Regions from separate parts of the Synechococcus sp. RC10B2 genome, predicted to be linked through region 2. Evidence: predicted binding sites of a transcription regulator. Region 2 holds the regulator's gene; the other holds the start of a gene.
The links. Region 2 encodes NtcA, which controls nitrogen genes in cyanobacteria. Its sites were predicted from a motif close to GTANCNNNNGNTAC; they were not measured.
Positions count from the first base shown of each region.

Region 1: the regulator NtcA is predicted to act here: its motif matches at 2,255-2,268, upstream of urtA (urea ABC transporter substrate-binding protein).

Region 1 covers NZ_JANSHO010000059.1:26,401-31,806, reverse strand. The annotation lists gene urtB (urea ABC transporter permease subunit UrtB) at 1-619, opposite strand, end outside; gene urtA (urea ABC transporter substrate-binding protein) at 724-1,998, opposite strand; gene NW855_RS07985 (S9 family peptidase) at 2,395-4,329, shown strand; gene NW855_RS07980 (transglycosylase SLT domain-containing protein) at 4,397-5,406, shown strand, end outside.
Region 2 covers NZ_JANSHO010000078.1:125,308-130,713, forward strand. The annotation lists gene petB (cytochrome b6) at 35-682, shown strand; gene petD (cytochrome b6-f complex subunit IV) at 760-1,272, shown strand; gene leuB (3-isopropylmalate dehydrogenase) at 1,415-2,560, shown strand; gene ntcA (global nitrogen regulator NtcA) at 2,676-3,350, opposite strand; gene NW855_RS12445 (M61 family metallopeptidase) at 3,617-5,406, shown strand, end outside.

The sequences.
Region 1 (5,406 bases), on a different contig from region 2:
CCACCGGGATCCCACCCCCCAGCCAACGGGGAGCGGTCACATCTTTGTTCTGGGCTCCAAACCAGGGTTGAGTGACTGCTAAAGCATAGGTTTGCGCCAGCACCCGCCCCCCCACCGCTGCAATGGCCGTGGAAAGCACCAGTAGCAGCGCCAGCGTCCACCCCTTGAGACGCGGCCAATCCGCCCGCCTGGACAAAAGCCACCAGCCGCCGAAAAAGAGCACCGCGAAGGCCCCCAAGCGGAAAGCCAGCACCCAATTGACGCTGCGCACAAACTGCTGCAGGATCAGGCTCACGCCCCAAGTGGCCAGAAGGGTTTCCAGCGGTCGGCCATACAAAAAGCGAATCACCCCCCGCTCCAGGGCTAGTCCCACCAGAGCCGTGACGGCAAAGGCAGCTACCAAAGCTGGGAAGATGTACAGATCCCGCCAGGGATCCCCTAGGGGACGAAAGGCATTTTGCACGACGAAGGTGGTGTAGGCCCCCAACATCATCAGCTCCCCATGGGCCATGTTGATGACCCCCATGAGGCCGAAAACAATGGCCAAGCCCAAGGCGGCTATCAGCAAGACGGTGCCAATGCTAATGCCGTTGAACAAGCTGTCCAGGAGCAAGGTCATGGGCAGGGGATCCTCCTTCCAACTAAACTAGGGAGGCTAACCGAGCATCTAGGCGGGATCCCCGACCCTATCCAAACGGCAAGGGATCCCAGCCCTGGCCAGGACTAGCTGACTTTGTAGCGACCGCCCTTGGCCGGATCTGACCAATCGCAGGCAAAGCCCTTGGTCTCTGCCACAAACTGGTTCCAGGGCTGTGGTTCCACGGCATCCGTAGAAAAGATGACATCAAACAAACCGTCAGAGCGCACCTGGCCGATCCGCACATACTTGGTCAGGTGGTGGTTGGTGTTCATGGTTACCAAGCCTTCAGGGGCATCGAAGGTCTGGCCGTAGGCTGCCCGCCGCACGGCGTCGATTTCTACTGTTCCCGCTTTTTCCACTGCCTGCTTCCAGATGTAAACCATGATGTAGGCGGCTTCCATCGGGTCGTTGGTGACGCGGTTTTGGCCGTATTCTGCCTTGAAAGCCTCCACAAACTTCTTGTTGGCAGGCGTATCCACCGTCATAAAGTAGTTCCAGGCGGCAAAGTGCCCTTCCAAGAATTCGGGGCCGATGGCCTGTACCTCTTCTTCAGCAATGCTGACGGACATGGTAGGATAGCGATCTGGCCCCAGCCCTGCCCCTTTCAACTGTTTGAAAAAGGCCACGTTGCTGTCGCCGTTCAAGCTGTTGTAGATCACACCGCCATTGGGAAGAGCGGCCCGGATCTTGCTGATGATGGGAGTAACTTCTGTGCTGCCCAAAGGCAGATAGTCTTCACCCACCACCTTGCCCCCCAGGGCTTCCAACTGGGCCTTGATGATGGTGTTGGCCGTGCGGGGGAACACGTAGTCGGATCCCACCAGGAAGAACTCTTTGCCCTTGTTCTTGAGCAGCCATTCCACCGAAGGCTCGATCTGCTGGTTGGGGGCAGCGCCGGTGTAGAAGATGTTTTTGGAGCACTCTTGTCCTTCGTACTGCACGGGATACCAGAGCAGGTGCTGCTTGGATTCAAACACCGGCAACACGGCTTTGCGACTGGCCGAAGTCCAGCAGCCGAATACCGTTGCCACCTTGTCCACATCGATCAATTTGGTGGCTTTCTCGGCAAAGGTTGGCCAATCGGAAGCGCCATCCTCGATAATCGGCTCGATCTGCTTGCCCAAAACCCCACCGGCGGCATTGATCTCTTTGATGGCCAGCTTTTCCGCATCCACCACGCTGGTTTCCGAAATGGCCATGGTGCCGCTAAGGGAGTGCAAAATGCCAACGCGGATGGTCTCTCCCTGGGCGTAGGCGGGCACGGATCGCTTCACCCAGATCTGCGGCCCTAGGGCAGCCCCGGCTCCGGCCAGAGCGCCCATTTTCAGCACTTGACGACGATTAAATGATAGAGCCATCGGTGATCTCCGAAACGAAGTGAGTGCAAAGGGTATTAAGAAGTCCAGTTGTTGCAGCAGCCCGGCCAACAGAGGGAAGCACTTAGCTCATCACCTCGCCCATGTGTTAAATTTGCCCAACTGCAGTCGGCTGAGGCTTTCACCGAATGCCTTCCCAACGTCAACAGGGGAAAGGCTAATTCTGCAGTCGAGAAAGCGTTGTGCATCCCTGTTGCCTTAACGTGTTCCATCAAACCCATTCAGCCCGGAGAGAATTGTATCGCGGGATACCTTTTCCCAGAATCCGAGCCTGTTCTCGGCTCCCTTTCCCCACAGGCTGTAGGCAAAGGCAGGGATCCCTTGCTGCCGGCATAATAGGGGTTCTGGGGTCGAGAATTAGTTGAGAGTTAACAGCTTATGGTGCAGCAGGCCGGCTATGGATCTTGGCGATCCCCGATTACCGCTGACCTGGTGGTGACGGGATCCCTGCGCTTGGGACAGATGGTTTGGGATCAGGGGGATCTCTACTGGACGGAGGGCCGCCCGCAAGAAAAAGGGCGCAATGTGTTGATGCGGCGCTCTGCCGACGGGATCCTGGTGGAGCTGACACCGGCACCTTTCAATGTGCGGACACGAGTGCATGAGTATGGGGGTGGAGCTTATTGGGTGTCGGCAGGGGTAGTGTATTTTTGCAACTTCGCTGACCAACGGCTCTACCGCCTGCTGCCGGGTTCAGATCCCCAGCCCCTGACGGAAGCAGGCCCCTATCGCTATGCAGATGGGGTGGTGGATCGGGCGCGTGGACGCATCCTCTGTGTGCGGGAAGATCACAGCCGCCAGGGAGAGCCGGAAAACAGCCTTGTCTCGATTGACTTGGAAAGCGGATCCCAGCGCGTTTTGGCCTCTGGGCACAATTTCTATGCCAACCCTCGCCTCAGCCCCGATGGCCAGACCTTGGTATGGCTGACCTGGGATCACCCCCAGATGCCCTGGGACGGCACAGAGCTGTGGCGGTCTGAGGTGAACCCTGACGGCAGCTTGGGAGAACCTCAAAAGCTGGCCGGTGGCCCTGCCGAGTCGATCTTCCAGCCCCAGTGGTCACCGGAGGGGGATCTCTACTTTGTTTCCGATTGCAGCGGCTGGTGGAACCTCTATCGCTGGGATCCCCAGGGCCCCATTCCCCTCTGCCCTATGGAAGCGGAGTTTGGAGAGCCGCAGTGGGTGTTTGGCCTGAGCACCTACGGCTTCTGTGGCGATGGGCGCATCCTGGCCTGCTACCAACAGGGGGGTCTGTGCCATTTGGCCTACCTGGATCCCCAGTCGGGGCAACAGGAAGAGATCCCTTTGCCCTACACCGAGATCCACAATCTGCAGGTAAGTGGGGAAAAAGCCGCTTTCCTGGCCGGATCCCCGACGGAAGCCACTGCCTTGGTCTGCCTAGACTTACCCTCCAGCCAAGTGGAGGTGGTGGCCCGTTCTAGCAGCGTGGCGGTAGAGCCGGAGTACTTGTCGATCCCAGAGCCTATTGTTTTTCCCACCGGTGGCGGCAAGGAAGTGGCCTATGCTTTCTTCTATCCCCCCAAAAACCGAGACTTTGTTGCCCCTGCTGGCGAAAAGCCACCCCTGCTGGTGAAAAGCCACGGCGGGCCCACCGGGGCGACGGCAGCCGTGCTCAACCTAGGGATCCAATACTGGACCAGTCGGGGGATTGCCGTTTTGGATGTCAACTACCGCGGCAGCAGCGGCTATGGGCGGGCCTACCGGGAGGCCCTCAAGGGCCGCTGGGGCCTTGTGGACGTGGAAGATTGCATCGCTGGGGCCCAATTCTTGGCAGCCCAGGGCAAGGTGGACGGGGAGCGGCTGCTCATTCGCGGCGGCAGCGCCGGCGGCTACACCACCCTGGCGGCCCTGACGTTTCACACCGTCTTCAAGGCCGGCGCCAGCTACTACGGGGTGAGCGATCTAGAGGCCCTAGCCCAGGAGACCCACAAGTTTGAGTCCCACTACTTGGACAGCTTAATTGGCCCCTACCCGGAGCGGCGGGATCTCTACCGGGAGCGCTCTCCCATCCACCACCTGGAGGGTCTCAACTGCCCCGTTATCTTCTTTCAAGGCCTGGAGGACGCCATCGTCCCTCCCAACCAAGCAGAGAGGATGGTGGCTGCCCTGCAGGCCAAGGGGATCCCGGTGGCCTATGTCCCTTTTGCCGGTGAGCAGCACGGCTTTCGCCAGGCAGCCAACCTCAAACGGGCCCTGGAGGCAGAGCTTTATTTCTACGCCCAGATCCTAGGGTTTCCCTTGGCGGAGCTTATCGAGCCGGTTCCCATTGCCAACTGGCCTCCTCCTCGTTGAGGTTACTTGTCCTGGCTCAGCGCCTCCCCATTGGGTATCCTAGTCAAGGACGCTGGGGAAGGGAGGCATGCAGAGCAGAACAAGCCACCGGCAACTCTGGAGGCGATGGCTTGCCGCGACCTTAGCAGCAGGCGGAGTACTGGGCGGCGTCCTGTGGGGCTTTTACGCCTCCTCCTGGGCAGAACCTGTCGAGATGGCGGCGGCGCCTCCAGCACCCCTGAGCTCGACTTCTGGCGCCGCCTTTTTGCGCGCCTACAAAGCCCTGCAGGCCGGCCAAGCGCAAGCGGCCCTGGAGCACCTGCAGGGCTTGGAAGAAAAGCTGCCAGTTCTCACCGACGAGATCTGGAAGCTCAGGGCTCAGGCTTATGAAAAGCTGGGGGATCGAGAAACAGCCCGCCAGATCTGGTGGCCCAAGATCTTGCAGGAGTATCCCCACAGCCCGGTGGCCGCCTACGCCCTCTGGGGAATGGGCCAGGTGGATCAGTTGCGGCGGCAATTTCCCACCCACCCCCTGACGGCCCGCGCCCTCAAGCACCTGCTGGAGCTGGATCCTGACCGGTATGACCTGCTGCGGGATCTGGCCTTGCACCACCCGCAAACCCCTGGGTTAACGCCGCTGCTGGATCGCTGGCGGCAAGCCCAAGAGGGATCCCTCACGGCCTCCGATTGGCAGATCCTGGCCGATGCCTATTGGGAGCAGCGGGAGTACGGCAAAGCCGCCCGCGCCTACGGGCGTGCCCCCACCACCTCTCGCAATCTCTACCGCCAGGGGCGCAGCCACCAGATCTCGCGGGAGTTTCCCCAGGCCAAAGCGGCTTACCAAGCGCTGCTGGCACAGTTTCCCGATGGGCCAGAGGCTTCTCTCACCCGCCGCCGTTTGGCGGAACTGAGCGACCTGCCGACGGCGATCGACTTGCTTCGCCAGGTGGGATCCGGCTCGGATAGAGAAGCTCCAGAAGCGTTGCTCAGCCTCAGCCAACTGTATGACCGCAACGGCAGCCCGCAATCGGCCCAGGCGGTGCGGCAGACCCTTTGGGAGCGCTTCCCAGTCAGCGAAGCCGCGGCCACCGCCGCCTG
Region 2 (5,406 bases):
CCCTGGATATCCAACTCTAAAAATTGCAGGCATCATGAGCAAAGTTTACGACTGGCTAGACGAGCGGCTGGAGATCACGCCTTTCGTCGATGACGCAACCGGAAAATTCATTCCGCCCCACGTTAACATCTTCTACTGCCTCGGCGGCATCACGCTGGTGTGCTTCCTCATTCAGTTTGCCACCGGCTTTGCCATGACTTTTTACTACCGTCCAACGGTGGCCGAGGCTTTTGAATCGGTCAACTACATCATGACCCAGGTCAACTTCGGCTGGCTGCTGCGCTCCATCCACCGCTGGAGTGCTTCCATGATGGTGTTGATGATGATTCTACACACCTTCCGGGTTTACCTGACGGGGGGGTTCAAGAAGCCGCGCGAGCTGACCTGGGTAACCGGCGTGATCTTGGCGGTACTGACGGTTTCCTTTGGGGTTACCGGTTACTCCCTGCCTTGGGATCAGGTGGGCTATTGGGCAGTCAAGATCGTCTCCGGGGTGCCCAGTGCCATTCCGGTGGTGGGGGATGCCCTGGTCCAGCTTATCCGCGGCGGCGAGGCAGTTGGCCAAGCCACCCTCACCCGTTTCTACAGCCTGCACACCTTTGTGTTGCCTTGGCTGACGGCGGTCTTCATGACGATGCACTTTCTGATGATCCGCCGCCAGGGCATCTCCGGGCCTTTGTGATCCCAAACCGGTTCTTGTGAGCCGGGCACCCTGGATGCATCTTTTCAGAACTTTTGCCCTAGACAAGGAGAATGGCTATGCCGGTCTCAAAGCAAGTGATAGCAACCGAGGCGATTACCCGCAAAGTTGACCTAGACAATCCCAAAGTTTTGGCCAAGCTGAAGAAGAACATGGGCCACATGACCTACGGGGAGCCCGCTTGGCCCAACGATTTGCTCTTTATGTTCCCGGTGGTGATCCTGGGCACTATTGGGGTGATTGTCGGCCTGGCGGTCATGGATCCGGCGGGTGTCGGCGAGCCGGCGGATCCCTTTGCCACGCCGCTGGAAATTCTGCCGGAGTGGTATCTCTACCCCGCGTTTCACATTTTGCGCATTGCTCCCAACAAGCTCTTGGGCATTGCCCTGATGTCGGCCATTCCGGTCGGCCTTCTGTTTGTGCCTTTCATCGAAAACGTCAACAAGTTTCAGAATCCGCTGCGCCGCCCCGTGGCGACGACGGTGTTTTTGATCGGCACCTTGGTCACCCTCTATTTGGGCATTGGCGCCACCTTGCCTCTGGATAAGTGGGTCACCCTGGGCCTGTTCTAGAGGGCAGAATATCGGCTTGATAACTCTGAGTGCAGCAGGCCGGTGGCCGGGCTGCACTTTTTTTGGACGTGGGGGACTTTTCGGCAAACCTGGGGGCCAAGGGATGGTAATATCGCTACGCATTCTTTTGCTGTGACCGCCCATGAGCGTTCCTTCCTCTGCTGTCCGAACCTATCGGATTACAGCCCTGGCCGGAGATGGGATCGGTCCTGAAATCATGCAGGTGGGGCGGGCGGTTTTGGATGCGGTTGCCGCTCAGGTGGGGTTTTCCCTCCAGTGGCAGGAGGGCTTGATTGGCGGGGCCGCCTACGAAGCCACGGGGGATCCCTTGCCGCCAGAGACCTTGAAAATGGCCCAGGAGAGCGATGCTGTTTACTTGGCGGCAGTTGGCGACTTTAAGTACGACACCCTGCCGCGGGAGAAGCGCCCTGAGCGGGCTTTGTTGGGCTTGCGGGCGGGCCTGGGGCTGTTTGCCAACTTGCGCCCGGTGAAGATCTTTCCGCAACTGGTGCAGGCCTCTTCCCTCAAGCCGGAGGTGGTTGCCGGGATCGACCTGGTGGTGGTGCGGGAGCTCACCGGCGGCATCTACTTCGGCCAACCCAAAGGGATCTTCACAGATGCCAAGGGATCCCGGCGGGGTGTGAACACCATGGCCTACAGCGAGGCGGAGGTGGATCGCATTGCCCGTGTGGCTTTTGAACTGGCCCGCAAACGCCGGCGCAAGCTCTGCTCGGTGGATAAAGCCAATGTCCTGGAAGTGTCACAACTGTGGCGGGAGCGGGTTACCGCCATTGCGGCTGAGTACCCCGACGTGGAGCTGTCCCACCTGTACGTCGATAATGCTGCCATGCAGTTGGTGCGCTGGCCCAAGCAGTTTGACGTCATTCTCACGGAGAACCTCTTCGGGGATATCCTCTCCGACGAGGCGGCGATGCTGACCGGGTCCATCGGCATGTTGCCCTCTGCCTCTTTGGGATCCTCTGGCCCTGGGGTGTACGAACCCGTACACGGGTCAGCCCCGGATATTGCCGGACAAGACAAGGCCAACCCCATTGCCCAGGTGCTCTCCGGGGCAATGCTGCTGCGCTACTCCTTGGATCAGCCCCAGGCTGCCGACCGCATCGAACAGGCCGTCGAGGCGGTTTTGGCCCAGGGCTACCGCACTGCCGACATCTACTCTGAGGGGATGACCCTCGTCGGCTGTCGGGAAATGGGGGAAAAGATCTTGGCTGCTCTGGCCCAGCAGCAAGCCTCCCCCCAAGGATCGCTCTCAGCCCCTGGTGGTTGAGGGGAGGTTCCCTCGTCGCTGCCCTGCCCTGGTGGCACGGCTACTCCTCTCCCAGAGGGAGGGATTGTCCCGACTGGTAAATTCCTGGAAACGGCCCTAGGGGCAGCTTCTCCCCCTAGGCAAAGCGATGGCCAAGCTGCATTGGGTCGTGGACGGTGATCTTTTTCTTGTGGATGGAAATGTAGTTCTTCTTGCGCAGCTCCCCCAACAGACGAGTGATGGTGACGCGAGTGGAGCCGATCGCTTCCGCAATGGCCTGGTGGGATAGCTTGAGATCGATGGTGACTCCATTGGGGCCGGGCACCCCGAAGTCGCGGCAGAGGATCAGTAGAAAGCTGACCAGACGGGATCCCATGTCGCGGTGGGCCAGCGTCTCGATCATCATCTCCGTCTGCAAGATGCGGGAAGACAGGCTCCTGAGGAGCAACATGGAGAGCTCAGCGTTCTCCCGCAAGGATTTTTCCACCTGTTCGATGGGCAGAGAGAGCAGCTGGACGCGGGTAAAGGCCACCGCGTGATAGAAGCGGTCGGAGCGCTGCCCCGTGATGAAGGAGAGCACCCCAAAGATGCTGTTTTCCCGCAGGAGAGCGACGGTAATTTCTTCCCCCATTTCGTAGACCCGCGAGAGCTTGACAGCTCCTTTCACCAAAAAGTAAACCCGCTCCGCCGGATCCCCAGGAAAGAAGATGGTCTTACCGCGCTCAAACGTTTCGATAACCGGAGGATGGTGAGGCCCTCCCAACTGTTTGAAGGCTGCAACCAGAGATTTTTCTGCAATGGCCACTGCCATATTCTTCAACCTTTTAAGGTCAGTTTATCCCTTAGAATCAACCCAACAAGATCAGCCAGGAGTGCCGGGGTTGAGCTGCCCGCTATTGACCCAAGCCACCCTTGACTCAAAAATGACCTCGGCGGCAAGATTATCCTAAGCTAAAAGACTCTGCTTGGATATCTTTGTAGCAGGAGCTACATCTTTGAAGTCTTGTCTCCTGTCCAAGATATGCCTCTAGCGCACTGTTTTGGGACGGTGCAGGCGGGAGGTGCGAGGAAAGTTATATGGGGATCGCGCAGGGTGGGGTTGCCGCCCCTTCTCAGCTAAGCCGTCAGCATTTCACGGTGCGGATGCCGGAGCCGGCCAATCACCTTTTGGAGGTGGAACTACAGATCCAAGAGGTGGATCCAGAAGTACCTCTGCAACTGCGGCTGCCGGTGTGGACGCCGGGATCCTACCTGGTGCGGGAATATGCCCGCCATGTGCAAGAGTTTCAGGCAGCAACGGAGCAAGGGATCCCTTTGGCCTGGCGGAAGGTAGATAAGCACACTTGGGAGATCGAGCCGCCCCGCTGTTCGGCTGTCGCGATCCGCTATCGGGTCTACGCCTACGAGCTGACGGTGCGCACCAACCATTTGGATCTCACCCACGCCTACTTCAACGGGGCGGCGCTCTTTCTCTACGTGCCCGGTCGCGAGCGGGAGCCCTACACCTTGACGATAATCCCTCCCAAACCCGACTGGCACGTCGCCACCAGTTTGCGACCTTTGAGGTCTTCTTCTGAGGATGCTGCTTCCGGCCAGTCTTTTGTGGCGGCAGACTACGACGAGCTGGTGGATAGCCCGGTGGAGGTGGGCCTGCACCAGTTGCGGTCGTTTGCGGTGGAAGGGATCCCTCACTACTTCGTGGTCTGGGGAGCGGGCACCCTAAATTTGGAGCAAGCGGTGGCCGATGCCGAGAAAATTGTCCGGGCCACGGCGGCGTTTTTTGGCGAGCTGCCCTACGACCGCTACTGGTTTATTGTGCATTTGTCAGCCGGGGGATTTGGCGGCCTGGAGCACAAGTACAGTGCCACCCTCAATTATTCTGGACTGGAGCTGCATCAGCCCCACTCCTACCGCCGCTTTTTGGCGCTGCTGGCCCATGAGCTTTTCCATGCTTGGAACGTCAAGCGGCTGCGCCCTCTGGCTTTGGAGAAAATTAACTACAACCAAGAAAACTACGTGGACTGTCTGTGGTTTTGCGAGGGGGCAACCAGCTACTACGAAAATGTCATCTTGCTGCGGGCAGGGATCCTCAGCGCCGAAGATTTTTTAAAGATCCTGGCCGAGCAAATTGGCCGGCTGCAGCGCACTCCAGGTCGAGCCGTACAATCGCTGCGAGAATCCAGTTTCGACGCCTGGATCAAGCTCTACCGTCCCCACGAAAATAGCCTCAACAGCCAGGTTTCCTATTACCTAAAGGGCGCTTTGGTCTGCTGGCTGCTAGATCTGCACATTCGCCACCTCTCAGGGGGGCAGGGATCCCTGGACACGGCCCTGCGGGATCTGTGGCAGCGCTTTGGTCGGACAGAGAAAGGCTACAGCAACCAAGACTTGCAAGAGGCGTTTGAGCGGGCAGCCGGCGCCGATCTCAGCCCCTTTTTCGCCGCCTATGTGGACGGCACGGAAGAGCTAGACTACAACGCCTACCTCCACCCCTTTGGCCTCACCCTCAAGGTTCACTTCAGCCGACCCAACCCTCCCCCCTACCTGGGCCTCAACTTCAACGGCGAAGGCAATCGCATCAGCGCCGTCGAGATGGGATCCCCCGCTCAAAAAGCCGGCATCTGGGCTGGCGATGAGTTGGTGGCCTTGGATGGCTTCCGGGTAAGCGCTGCCAACTTGCCAGAACGCTTGACGGCCTATCAGCCCCACCAGATCATTTGTTTGAGCGTTTTTCAAGCCGATCAGTTGAAACATTTCTGGATCCCGTTGGATCCCCCTCGGCCCGATGTCTACACGTTGGAGGTGTTGCCTGAACTGACTCCTGCTCAAGAAGCCCTTCAGCAAGGCTGGCTGGGATCCCTTGTCGG